DNA from 3 places in the Paenibacillus sp. FSL M7-0420 genome. Region 2 is predicted to be linked to each of the others. Evidence: predicted binding sites of a transcription regulator. Region 2 holds the regulator's gene; each other region holds the start of a gene.

Region 1 (3,282 bases), 2.7 Mb from region 2:
GGGAGGCGGTCAGGAGATATCGCTGCGCGGAGGGGAGAGTATCTCCGAAGGGGCCGGGCCGCTCGGCAGATCCCTGCGCGGCTTCGTGCCGGTCTATAACAACCGGGGGCATCAGGTGGGAGTGGTCATTGCCGGTCTGTCCCTGGAGCGGGTCGAGCGGCTGGTCCTGATGAATGAGTGGACGATTATTGCGATTCTGGTCTCGGGAGCCTTGCTTGGAGCGGGAGGAGCATTCATCCTCGCAGCCCGGATCAAGCGGATGGTGTTCGGGATGGAGCCGGAGGACATCTCCAAGCTGCTCCAGGAACGCAGTGCGATGCTGGAATCCACGCGCGAGGGAATTATTGCCGTAGATCAGGAGGCGCGGATCACCATCCTGAATATGGAGGCGCAGCGGCTTCTGAGGGCAGCGGGGATTGGCGGGAGCGCCATGAACCGGCAGATTGCCGAGTATTGGCCGGAGCTGGGTCTGGAGCGGGTATTGGCTGAGGGAGAAGGAATACAGGACCGGGAGCTGGAGCTGGGAGACAGCTCTCTATTGGTGAACAGCCTTCCTGTCCGTGTTAACGGTAATATTGTTGGCGCGATTGCCACCTTCCGGGATGAGACCGAGCTGGCTGTGCTGGCGGAGAAGCTGTCGGGAGTCTCGGTCTATGCAGAAGCGCTGCGCTCCGGTGCCCATGAGTTCATGAACAAGCTGCATGTGATTATGGGTATGACACATATGGGCCTGTATGATGAGCTGCAGCAATATATTCTGGGAACGGTAACCAACTACCAGAAGGAGATCGGGTCGATCACGAGACAGATCAAGGACCCGGTGATGGCCGGATTTCTGCTGGGGAAGCTGAGCCGGGCGCGCGAAGCGGGAATCGAGCTGCTGTTGACCGGGGACAGCTATCTGCCGGAGCCGGCCGATCCGCAGGTGATTCATGAGCTGATTACGATTGCCGGCAATCTGCTGGATAATGCTCTGGAGGCGCTGGGGGAGCTCCGCGAGCAATCCGTGAAGCGCGTGGAGCTTGCTTTTCAATATGAAGAGGGGCGGCTGCTATGCGAGGTTAGCGATAACGGTCCGGGAATTCCGGCAGGCCTGAAGGAGAAGATCTTCGTTCAGGGCTACTCCTCCAAGGGTGAACAGCGGGGGATCGGCCTATATCTGGTGAAGAAAAGTGTGGACAAACTCAAGGGCCATCTTGAGCTTGCCGCCGGCTGCGGGCCGGGAGCGCATTTTATCGCGGATGTGCCTTATGAGGTGAAGGAGGAGGAGGGGATGTGAACATTTAAGGTCCATATGCCCGCTTACTTTAGTTACAAAACTCTTTAATAATTTACGGAAGGTTCCACAAACCGCTTCTTTGACGCTATGATAATTGTGAAAATATGCACAAGGGGGCACAACTCACATGAATAAGAGATTAACAGCGGCACTTATCCTCATTCTCTCTGTGATGCTGGTGATTGCAGGCTGCGGAAACAACAATGCGGGCAGCAGCAAGAATGAGAGCAAGGGAACAAACAGCGCGACCACAGAGCCTGCAGCAACGGCTGCACCTAAAGAGACAGCAGAGGCCGTATCGGGGGCATCCGAAGCGAGCTATACTCCGTATGATCAGTTAAAAGATAAATATGATATCGTCATCGTCGGCGCGGGCGGTGCGGGAATGTCTGCTGCACTGGAAGCCAAAGCGGCCGGCATGAACCCGGTCATTCTGGAGAAGATGCCGGTAGCTGGCGGCAATACTACGAAATCCTCCTCGGGAATGAATGCATCGCAGACCAAGTTCCAGAAGGAGCAGGGCATCGAAGACAGCAACGAACTGTTCTATGAAGAGACCCTTAAGGGCGGACATGATACGAACAATAAGGAGCTGCTGCACTTCTTCGTGGATCAATCCGCAGGGGCCATTGACTGGCTCGATTCCATCGGAATCCGCTTGAACAATATTACGATTACCGGCGGAATGAAGGAGAAGCGTACGCACCGTCCTGAAGACGGCTCGGCAGTGGGACAATATCTTGTAGCAGGCCTCGTCCGCAATGTTCAGGAGCAGGGAATTCCGCTATTCGTCAATGCGGATGTGAAGGAGCTTACGGTACAGGACGGTAAGGTGAACGGCGTGAAGGTGCTGTTCAACCAGGCCGACGACAAAACGATCAGCGCAGCAGCAGTTATCGTAACCACCGGCGGTTTCGGTGCCAACAAGGAGCTGATCTCCAAAGTCAGACCGGACCTGGAAGGCCTGGTCACCACTAATCAGATTGGCAGCACGGGCGACGGTATCGCCATGATCGAGAAGGTCGGCGGAACTACCGTAGACCTGGATCAAATTCAGGTTCACCCGACCGTACAGCAGGAGAAATCCTACCTGATCGGTGAAGCGGTCCGGGGAGAAGGGGCTATTCTCGTATCTGCTGAGGGCAAGCGCTTCGGCAACGAGATGGACACCCGGGACAAGGTAACAGCTTCAATTAATACGCTTCCTGAGAAATCCGCTTATCTCGTGTTCGACGCCGGAGTGAAATCCCGTGTCAAAGCAGTGGATCAATACATCAAGATGGGTGTGGTCAAGACCGCAGATACCATCGAGGCACTGGCGGATCAGATGAAGGTTCCGGCTGCTGCACTTAAGACCACCGTGGATACTTGGAACGGTGCGGTGAAAAGTAAGTCGGATGCCGAGTTCGGCAGAGCTACGGGTATGGATAATGATCTGTCCGGTGCTCCGTATTATGCCATCCAGATCGGCCCTGGTATTCACTATACGATGGGCGGAGTGGTGATCAACACCAACACAGAAGTCTTGAACAAAGAGGGCAAGGCGATTACCGGCCTGTTCGCGGCTGGGGAAGTGGTTGGCGGGCTGCACGGCGAGAACCGTATCGGCGGCAACTCGGTAGCCGAGATTATTATCTTCGGACGTCAGGCCGGGATCAAGTCAGCTGAATTTGTAAAAGCGAAATAAGCTATTATTTCATATTGTTGTCATGTAAAAGGGATGCCCCGCAGCCGTCATAGACTGTTGCAGGCATCCCTTTTTGATCCTCTTGCCGCACTATACCGTTTAAGCCTCTATAGCCGGGGAGGGCGCAGGCTTCGCCGAACGGGTCAGCGAGAACAGCTCCAGCTCCGGGCGGCTTTTGCCGGACAGTGTATCTGCAAGCAGCTCGGCGGCAATCATGCTGTAGACCGTACCGTTTCCGCCATAGCCTTCAATGAAGTAGCAATGCGGGAACTCCGGGTGCGGTCCCATATAAGGCAGTCCGTCATGGGTGGAGCCG
Region 2 (3,282 bases):
GGTACCGCTGTGGGATCACCACTTACGCCCTTGTGAATCAGAGCCGCCAGCCTCATCTCTTCGAACATATCCAGATTGTTGTTGCTTGCCGCGCCGTCTGTACCCAGGGAGACCTTAATCCCGGCTCTCAGCAGTTCAGGAACACGCGCAACCCCGCTGGCCAGCTTCAGGTTACTGCCGGGGTTATGCGACACGCCAACGTTATGGCGGGCCAGAATCCCGATCTCTTCATCGTTCAGATGAACCCCGTGGGCAATGAGCGAAGGACGGGTGAACATCCCGAGCTTCTCCAGATGTGCGACCGGACGCAGGCCGTAGTCGGCCACATTCTGCTCCACTTCATGGCGCGTCTCGGACATATGGGTGTGCATTGGCAAGTCCAGATCATGGGCAGCCTGCACAAACTTCATGAAAAACTCTGGAGGACAGGTGTACGGTGCGTGCGGTGAGAGCATGGTCGTAATTCTGCCGTCAGCCTTGCCGTGCCAGTTACGGGCAAAAGCAATCGCCTCAGCGAGCTTGGATTGCTGTACCTCTTCCGGGCACAGCCCAATTACGCCGCGCATCAACACAGCACGAATACCGGACTGCTCGGTCACTTCCGCTACCCTGTCCATATGATCATACATATCGAGGAAGGTGGTTGTCCCGCCCTTCAGCATCTCCAGCACGGACAACGAGGTTCCCCAATATACATCATCACCAGTGAATTTCTCTTCCATCGGCCACATCTTCTCCTGCAGCCAAGACTGAAGCACCATATCGTCGCCGTATCCGCGCAGCAGTGACATTGCAGTATGACCATGGGTATTGACCAGACCAGGCATGAACAGCAGACGGCTGCCGTCTACGACCTGTGCGCCATCCTCCACTGCCGGCTCAGCTTCACCTATGTAAGTAATCAAATCATTCTCCAGGGTCATGTACCCGCTCAGAACCGGCTTGTCACTGCCCGGAACCAGGAAGTGCCCATTCTTGATTATCGTGATCTTACTGCTCATCTTCAGCCTCATCCTTTCCATCATGCAGATAATAGGCCAAGCTCTGCAGATCGGTGGTGAAATCTGCGGCATGAATCCGGATATTGGCAGGCGTCTTGAGAATAACCGGTGCAAAGTTCAGAATCGCCTCGATACCGGAATCGACAAGAATATCAGCTACGTTCTGGGCTTCGCTGTCGGGCACGGTAATAATCCCGATCCGGATGCCCTGCGAGCGGATTGTACTGCTTAGCTCCTCCATCGGCTGCACAACCAGCGAGTTGATCTGCTGGCCTACCTTCGGCGGATAGGCATCGAAGATGGCAGTAATCTTCATCGTATCCTTTAAGTAAGCGTTGTAGTTAGACAAGGCATGACCGAGATTACCGGCTCCAACCAGTGCAACATTAATTTGCTGGTCAAGCTTCAGGATATGGCGGATCTTCTCAATCAGATAAGATACATCATAGCCGATGCCTTTTCTGCCAAAATCACCGAAATAAGCCAAATCCTTACGGATCTGGGCGGGATTCAGATCAAGCTTCTGGCCCAGCTCCTGGGAAGAGACTGTGGAGATTTCACGTTTTTGGAGATCGTTCAGGAAACGCAGGTACACTGGGAGCCTGCGCACGACGGCCTCCGATATTTTATCCGATTTCATGTATTCTCCTCCTTCAAGTTGATGTAACATCACAAATTCGCTTCATGTAATGCCGATTATAGCAACCGTGCCCCGCCGCCTGCCGGAGTGGCAGGGCAGGCGGGAACGGATCTTCAGGTTAATCATGACTTATTAATAATAGCAATAGCAGATGAATTAGGAAACCCCGCCGTCATCCAGCCATTCGGCAATTCTCGGGACCATCTGCTCGGTGAGCATATGCTCCATCTTGGGACCGGGGAGCGAGTACAGGAAGTACTTTCCGTAATGCGATTCGATGACTCTGGTATCGTACACAATTACGATGCCCCGGTCCTGCGCCGTGCGGACCAGCCGCCCGAAGCCCTGCTTGAAGCGGATGACGGCCTGCGGCACGGACAGCTTCATGAACGGATTCTTCTTCTGTGCCTGAAGCAGCTCCGACTTCGCTTCTGCCAGCGGGTGATTCGGCGGCTGGAACGGCAGTCTGACAATCGCCAGGCAGGTCAATGCTTCTCCCGGGATATCCACCCCTTCCCAGAAGCTGCTGGTACCCAGCAAGACCGAAGCCGGGCTATCCTGGAAGCGGCGGATCAGCTTGCTCCGGCTGCCGCCTTCCACGCCTTGTCCCAGCACCGCGATATCCTGTGAGGCAAGTGCCTCCTTCAGCGGTTCATACACCTGGCGCAGCATCTTGTAGGAGGTGAACAGCACCAGCATCCGCCCCCGTGTTGTTACAGCTGTCTCGGCAAGGGAGTGCACGAGGGTGTCCACAAAGCGGGCATCCCCTATACTTCCCTTGACGCTCGGGAAGTCCCGGGGAATGACCAGGAGCGCCTGCTCACGATACTTGAATGGCGATGGAAGCAGTGCAGTCATCAGACGCCGCTGCTCGGCAGCCTCGCCAAGACCCAGGTTATCGATCATGAACTGGAAGGATTTATCCACGGATAAGGTGGCCGAGGTCAGGATAATGCTCTTCTTCTTATCGAAGAACAGCTCCCTAAGCTGGGTGCTGACATCTACGGGAACAGCATACATTTGCAGCGACTTACCCTTATAATTACCGCTTCCCTCCAGCCAATACACGATATTCTCATCGTTCAGGCTCATGAAGAAGCGGATCTGCTCTCTAATGGATGCCAGATCCTTGAATAACCCGCCGATATCGGTCACAAGGCTGTCTGAGGAGGATTGGCTGTCCGTGTCACGCATCTCACTGAGCATTTTGTCGCCCTTGCGGATGATATCGCTCAGACTGAGGTTCAGTGTATTCTCAAGGGCAGCCAGCTCCTCCCAATCCTTCGGCTTCTTGCCCGGCTGCAGGCGTGCCACCAGCTGGCCTGCTTCACCGGCCCCGGCATCGCTGCGCTCGGGCAGCAGGCTGAAGAGCCGGTCGCTGAGCGCATCCCAGGACTCCTTCACCGTCAGCAGATCTGGATAGATCCGGTCGATCACGCCGCTCCATTCTGAAGCCTGCTCACTGCCCGAAGACTGCAGACTCTGGCGGAGGGCAGGCAGCTGCCCGCTCCGGCTATCCTTATAGAGACGGGTGAGGGTATGGGCGAATGTGAAATATTTCATCTGCATGCCAAGATGCTTGCCGGCAATATCCTCCAGATGATGGGCTTCATCAATAACAAGATGGTCGTACGCCGGAAG
Region 3 (3,282 bases), 2.7 Mb from region 2:
CATTATCTGGAGCAGGTTCCGGGCTTTGAGTATGCGGGCTGGGCGGCGACAGGGGATGAAGCGAGAACTATGCTGGAGGAGCAGCAGGTAGATCTGGTGCTGCTGGATATTTATATGCCGCGTGTCAGCGGGCTGCAGCTGCTCTCTGCGCTGCGGGAGCAGGGGAGCAAGGTGGATATCATTGTGATCTCCGCCGCCAGTGACAATGCCAGCATCCGCAAGGCGCTGCAGAACGGGGCCGTGGATTATTTGATCAAGCCGTTTGAGTTTGCCCGCTTTCAGGCGGCCTTGTCGGCGTATCGTGAGGATTATAAGCTGATGCACAAGGAGCATCTCAGCCAGGAGCAGCTTGATAAGCTGCTGCGGCATTCGCTGGGAACGGAAGAGGAGAAGTCCGCTGCCCTGCCGCTGCCCAAGGGACTTGCCGAGGGCACCCTGGAGAGCATCTGGAGCACGATTAACCGGCTGGAGAGCCCGGTGTTCTCCACGGAGGATATCAGCAGCCATGCACCCATCTCGCGGATCTCGGTCCGCAAATATCTGGCTTTTCTGACGGAGGCAGGGATTCTGGAAATGGAGCTTAGCTACGGGGCGGTAGGCAGGCCGGTGTATATGTATAAGGTGAGACCCGAAGGGCATGAACTTATCCGTAAATATCTATGAGTGTTCTCTTTAAATAAAACGGAGTCACGGTTGCCTCAAGGCTGCCCCGGGCGTTCCATGACTCCATATAGCCGTCACAGTAGCTGTGAAGGTTAATTAAGCTATTAAGCTATGCCATACATAAGCGTACGCAGCATCACTCGAAGGCCTGCTGCAGAGCCAGCGGACTGAACTCGTTAATGATTTTATAGGCTACCAGGTGCGGGTTGTTCATGTCATTGTCATAGATAATCATGTGATGCTTGCCCTTCAAAATAATGTCGAACCGCTGCTTCCGGTCGGCCTGGACAATGGTAATGTAATAGCTGTACTTGTTGTCTGTGCTCACATTGCGGGCGGATTTCATCAGGCGGACGCCGGAGAAATCATCGTAGATCTGCTTAATCGCTTCCGGCTCAGTGAGCACAACGTCCTTCTGTTCACCGGGAACAGAAGACAGGCGGGTAATTTCCAGAGCGGCGATATCTTCCAGACGGACGGTTCGGGTAACTACTCTTTTGAATGAAGTATAGCGGCTCGCGGTGTAGCTCATCAGGGAGACACCGGCTGCTGCCAGAACAGCACCGGCCAGCCAATATTTTTCGCTTTTTTCCATAGTTTCTGCTCCTCCTAGTGATACGGTTGTATAAGCTCCAATTATAAATCTATAAACACATTCAAGCAAATTCACTACCTTTATTTACTTTATCATTTCTTTAATTACTAAATATTCTTGTCAGGGCTCCTTCAGGTTATGATGATTGTGAAAATATGCACAATTACAATTGGAGGAGAACAGAATGAACAGAAAGAGATGGGGAAGCCTGCTGGGCAAGGGGCTGCTGCTGGCAAGTCTGGTGGTATTGCCTGCATGTAACAGCACCAAAGGGGAGTCTACGGACATCGTAATTATCGGCGGCGGCGGCGCGGGAATGACTGCTGCCATTGAAGCGCATAATCAGGGAGCCAAGGTGATACTAGTCGAAAAAATGCCGATGCTTGGCGGCAACACCGTCCGCGCGGAAGGCGGGTTGAATGCGGCAGGAACACCCTATCAGGCAGCGGCTGGCATCAAAGACAGTCCGGAGCTGCATTTCGAAGATACCATGAAGGGCGGCAAGAATCTCAATAACCCGGATCTGGTCAGAACGCTTACGAACGGCGCGGCGGCTTCGGTGGAGTGGCTGAAGGAGAATGGAGCCGAGCTGTCTGAGGTGGGACGCGCAGGCGGGGCAAGCGTGAACCGGATTCACCGTCCGGCAGGCGGAGAAGCGGCAGGGAATTTCATCGTAGTCGCGCTGAAGAAGAAGCTGGAGGAGTACAAAATTGATGTGCGCCTGCGGACGACTGCCGATGAGATCGTCAAGAATAAGGACGGCGTGGTTACCGGAGTGAAGGTGACGGATAAGGATGGCAAGCAGTACACGATCAGTGCGAATTCCGTTATTCTGGCGGCCGGCGGTTTTGGAGCCAATATGGACATGATCAAGGGGTACCAGCCGAAGCTGGAAGGGTTCTCCACCACTAACCATCCGGGCGCAACCGGCGATGGTACAACGATGGCAGAGAAGATCGGTGCCAAGCTGGTAGATATGAAGGAGATTCAGATTCATCCGACCACCATTCCGAATCAAGGCGTGCTGATCACAGAAGGGGTACGCGGAGACGGTGCAATTCTGGTCAATAGCGAAGGCAAGCGCTTCACGAATGAACTGCTGACCCGCGATGTTGTATCCCAGAATATTCTGGCCCAGTCCGGTAAAGTAGCTTACCTGATCTTCAATGATGAGCTGCGTGCGAACCTGAAGGCAACCGAGGTTTATTTTGGAATGGATCTGGTCAAAGAAGCGGCAACACCTGAAGAATTGGCGGCACAGATCGGTGTAGACGGCCAAGCACTGGCAGATACACTGAATACGTATAATGGCTTTGTTGCTTCCGGTAAGGATACAGAGTTTGAACGGCCGGATCTTAAGTTGTCTTTTGAAAAGGGTAAATATTACGCAATTCAGGTAACACCGGGAATCCACCATACCATGGGCGGAGTAGCGATTAACACTCAGGCTCAGGTACTGGATACCAAGGATCAGGTCATTGCCGGGCTGTATGCTGCGGGCGAAGTAACCGGCGGAGTACACGGCGCGAACCGTCTGGGCGGTAATGCTCTGGCAGACATCACTACCTTCGGGCGGATTGCAGCGGATGAAGCTGTGAAGGCACTTAAGAAATAGGAACTTTCAGAAGGAGGAATTACTCATGCACAAGTGGACAAAAACCTTGCTGTTCTCTGCCCTCGCGGCTGCAACAGTACTAACGGCGGGCTGCTCTTCATCTTCCGGCAAGTATGTGGACGGGACATATGATGGTACAGGCAAAGGGGTCAAGAGTGATATTAAAGTGGCGGTAGAGATCAAGGATGAGAAGATCGACGCTATTACCGTAGAGGAGCATAAGGAGACGCAGGCGATGATCGATGCGGCCGTGGAGAATACGATTCCTGAAATTATTGAAAAGCAAACCACAGAAGGCGTAGACGCCCTCTCCGGTGCTTCCGGCTCCAGCGGCGGAATTATTGAAGCGGTGACCCAGGCGCTGGAACAGGCCAAGAAGCAGTAAGTCATCATTCAATTGCTTATAAAA

Evidence for each region. The regulator Rex, encoded in region 2, represses fermentation and respiration genes when NADH is low (regulators of the CRP and FNR family bind a similar motif). The targets are predictions, from matches to a motif close to TTGTGAAATATTTCACAA.
Region 1: the regulator Rex is predicted to act here: its motif matches at 1,374-1,391, upstream of MKX51_RS07440 (flavocytochrome c).
Region 3: the regulator Rex is predicted to act here: its motif matches at 1,404-1,421, upstream of MKX51_RS07425 (flavocytochrome c).

The regions. Positions count from the first base shown of each region.
Region 1 covers NZ_JBBOCJ010000001.1:1,750,583-1,753,864, forward strand. The annotation lists gene dcuS (DcuS/MalK family sensor histidine kinase) at 1-1,279, shown strand, start outside; gene MKX51_RS07440 (flavocytochrome c) at 1,407-2,966, shown strand; gene MKX51_RS07445 (NAD(P)/FAD-dependent oxidoreductase) at 3,066-3,282, opposite strand, start outside.
Region 2 covers NZ_JBBOCJ010000001.1:4,440,719-4,444,000, forward strand. The annotation lists gene MKX51_RS19005 (amidohydrolase) at 1-1,001, opposite strand, end outside; gene MKX51_RS19010 (redox-sensing transcriptional repressor Rex) at 991-1,641, opposite strand; gene dinG (ATP-dependent DNA helicase DinG) at 1,798-3,282, opposite strand, start outside.
Region 3 covers NZ_JBBOCJ010000001.1:1,746,786-1,750,067, forward strand. The annotation lists gene MKX51_RS07415 (response regulator) at 1-663, shown strand, start outside; gene MKX51_RS07420 (hypothetical protein) at 800-1,258, opposite strand; gene MKX51_RS07425 (flavocytochrome c) at 1,443-2,873, shown strand; gene MKX51_RS07430 (FMN-binding protein) at 2,899-3,258, shown strand.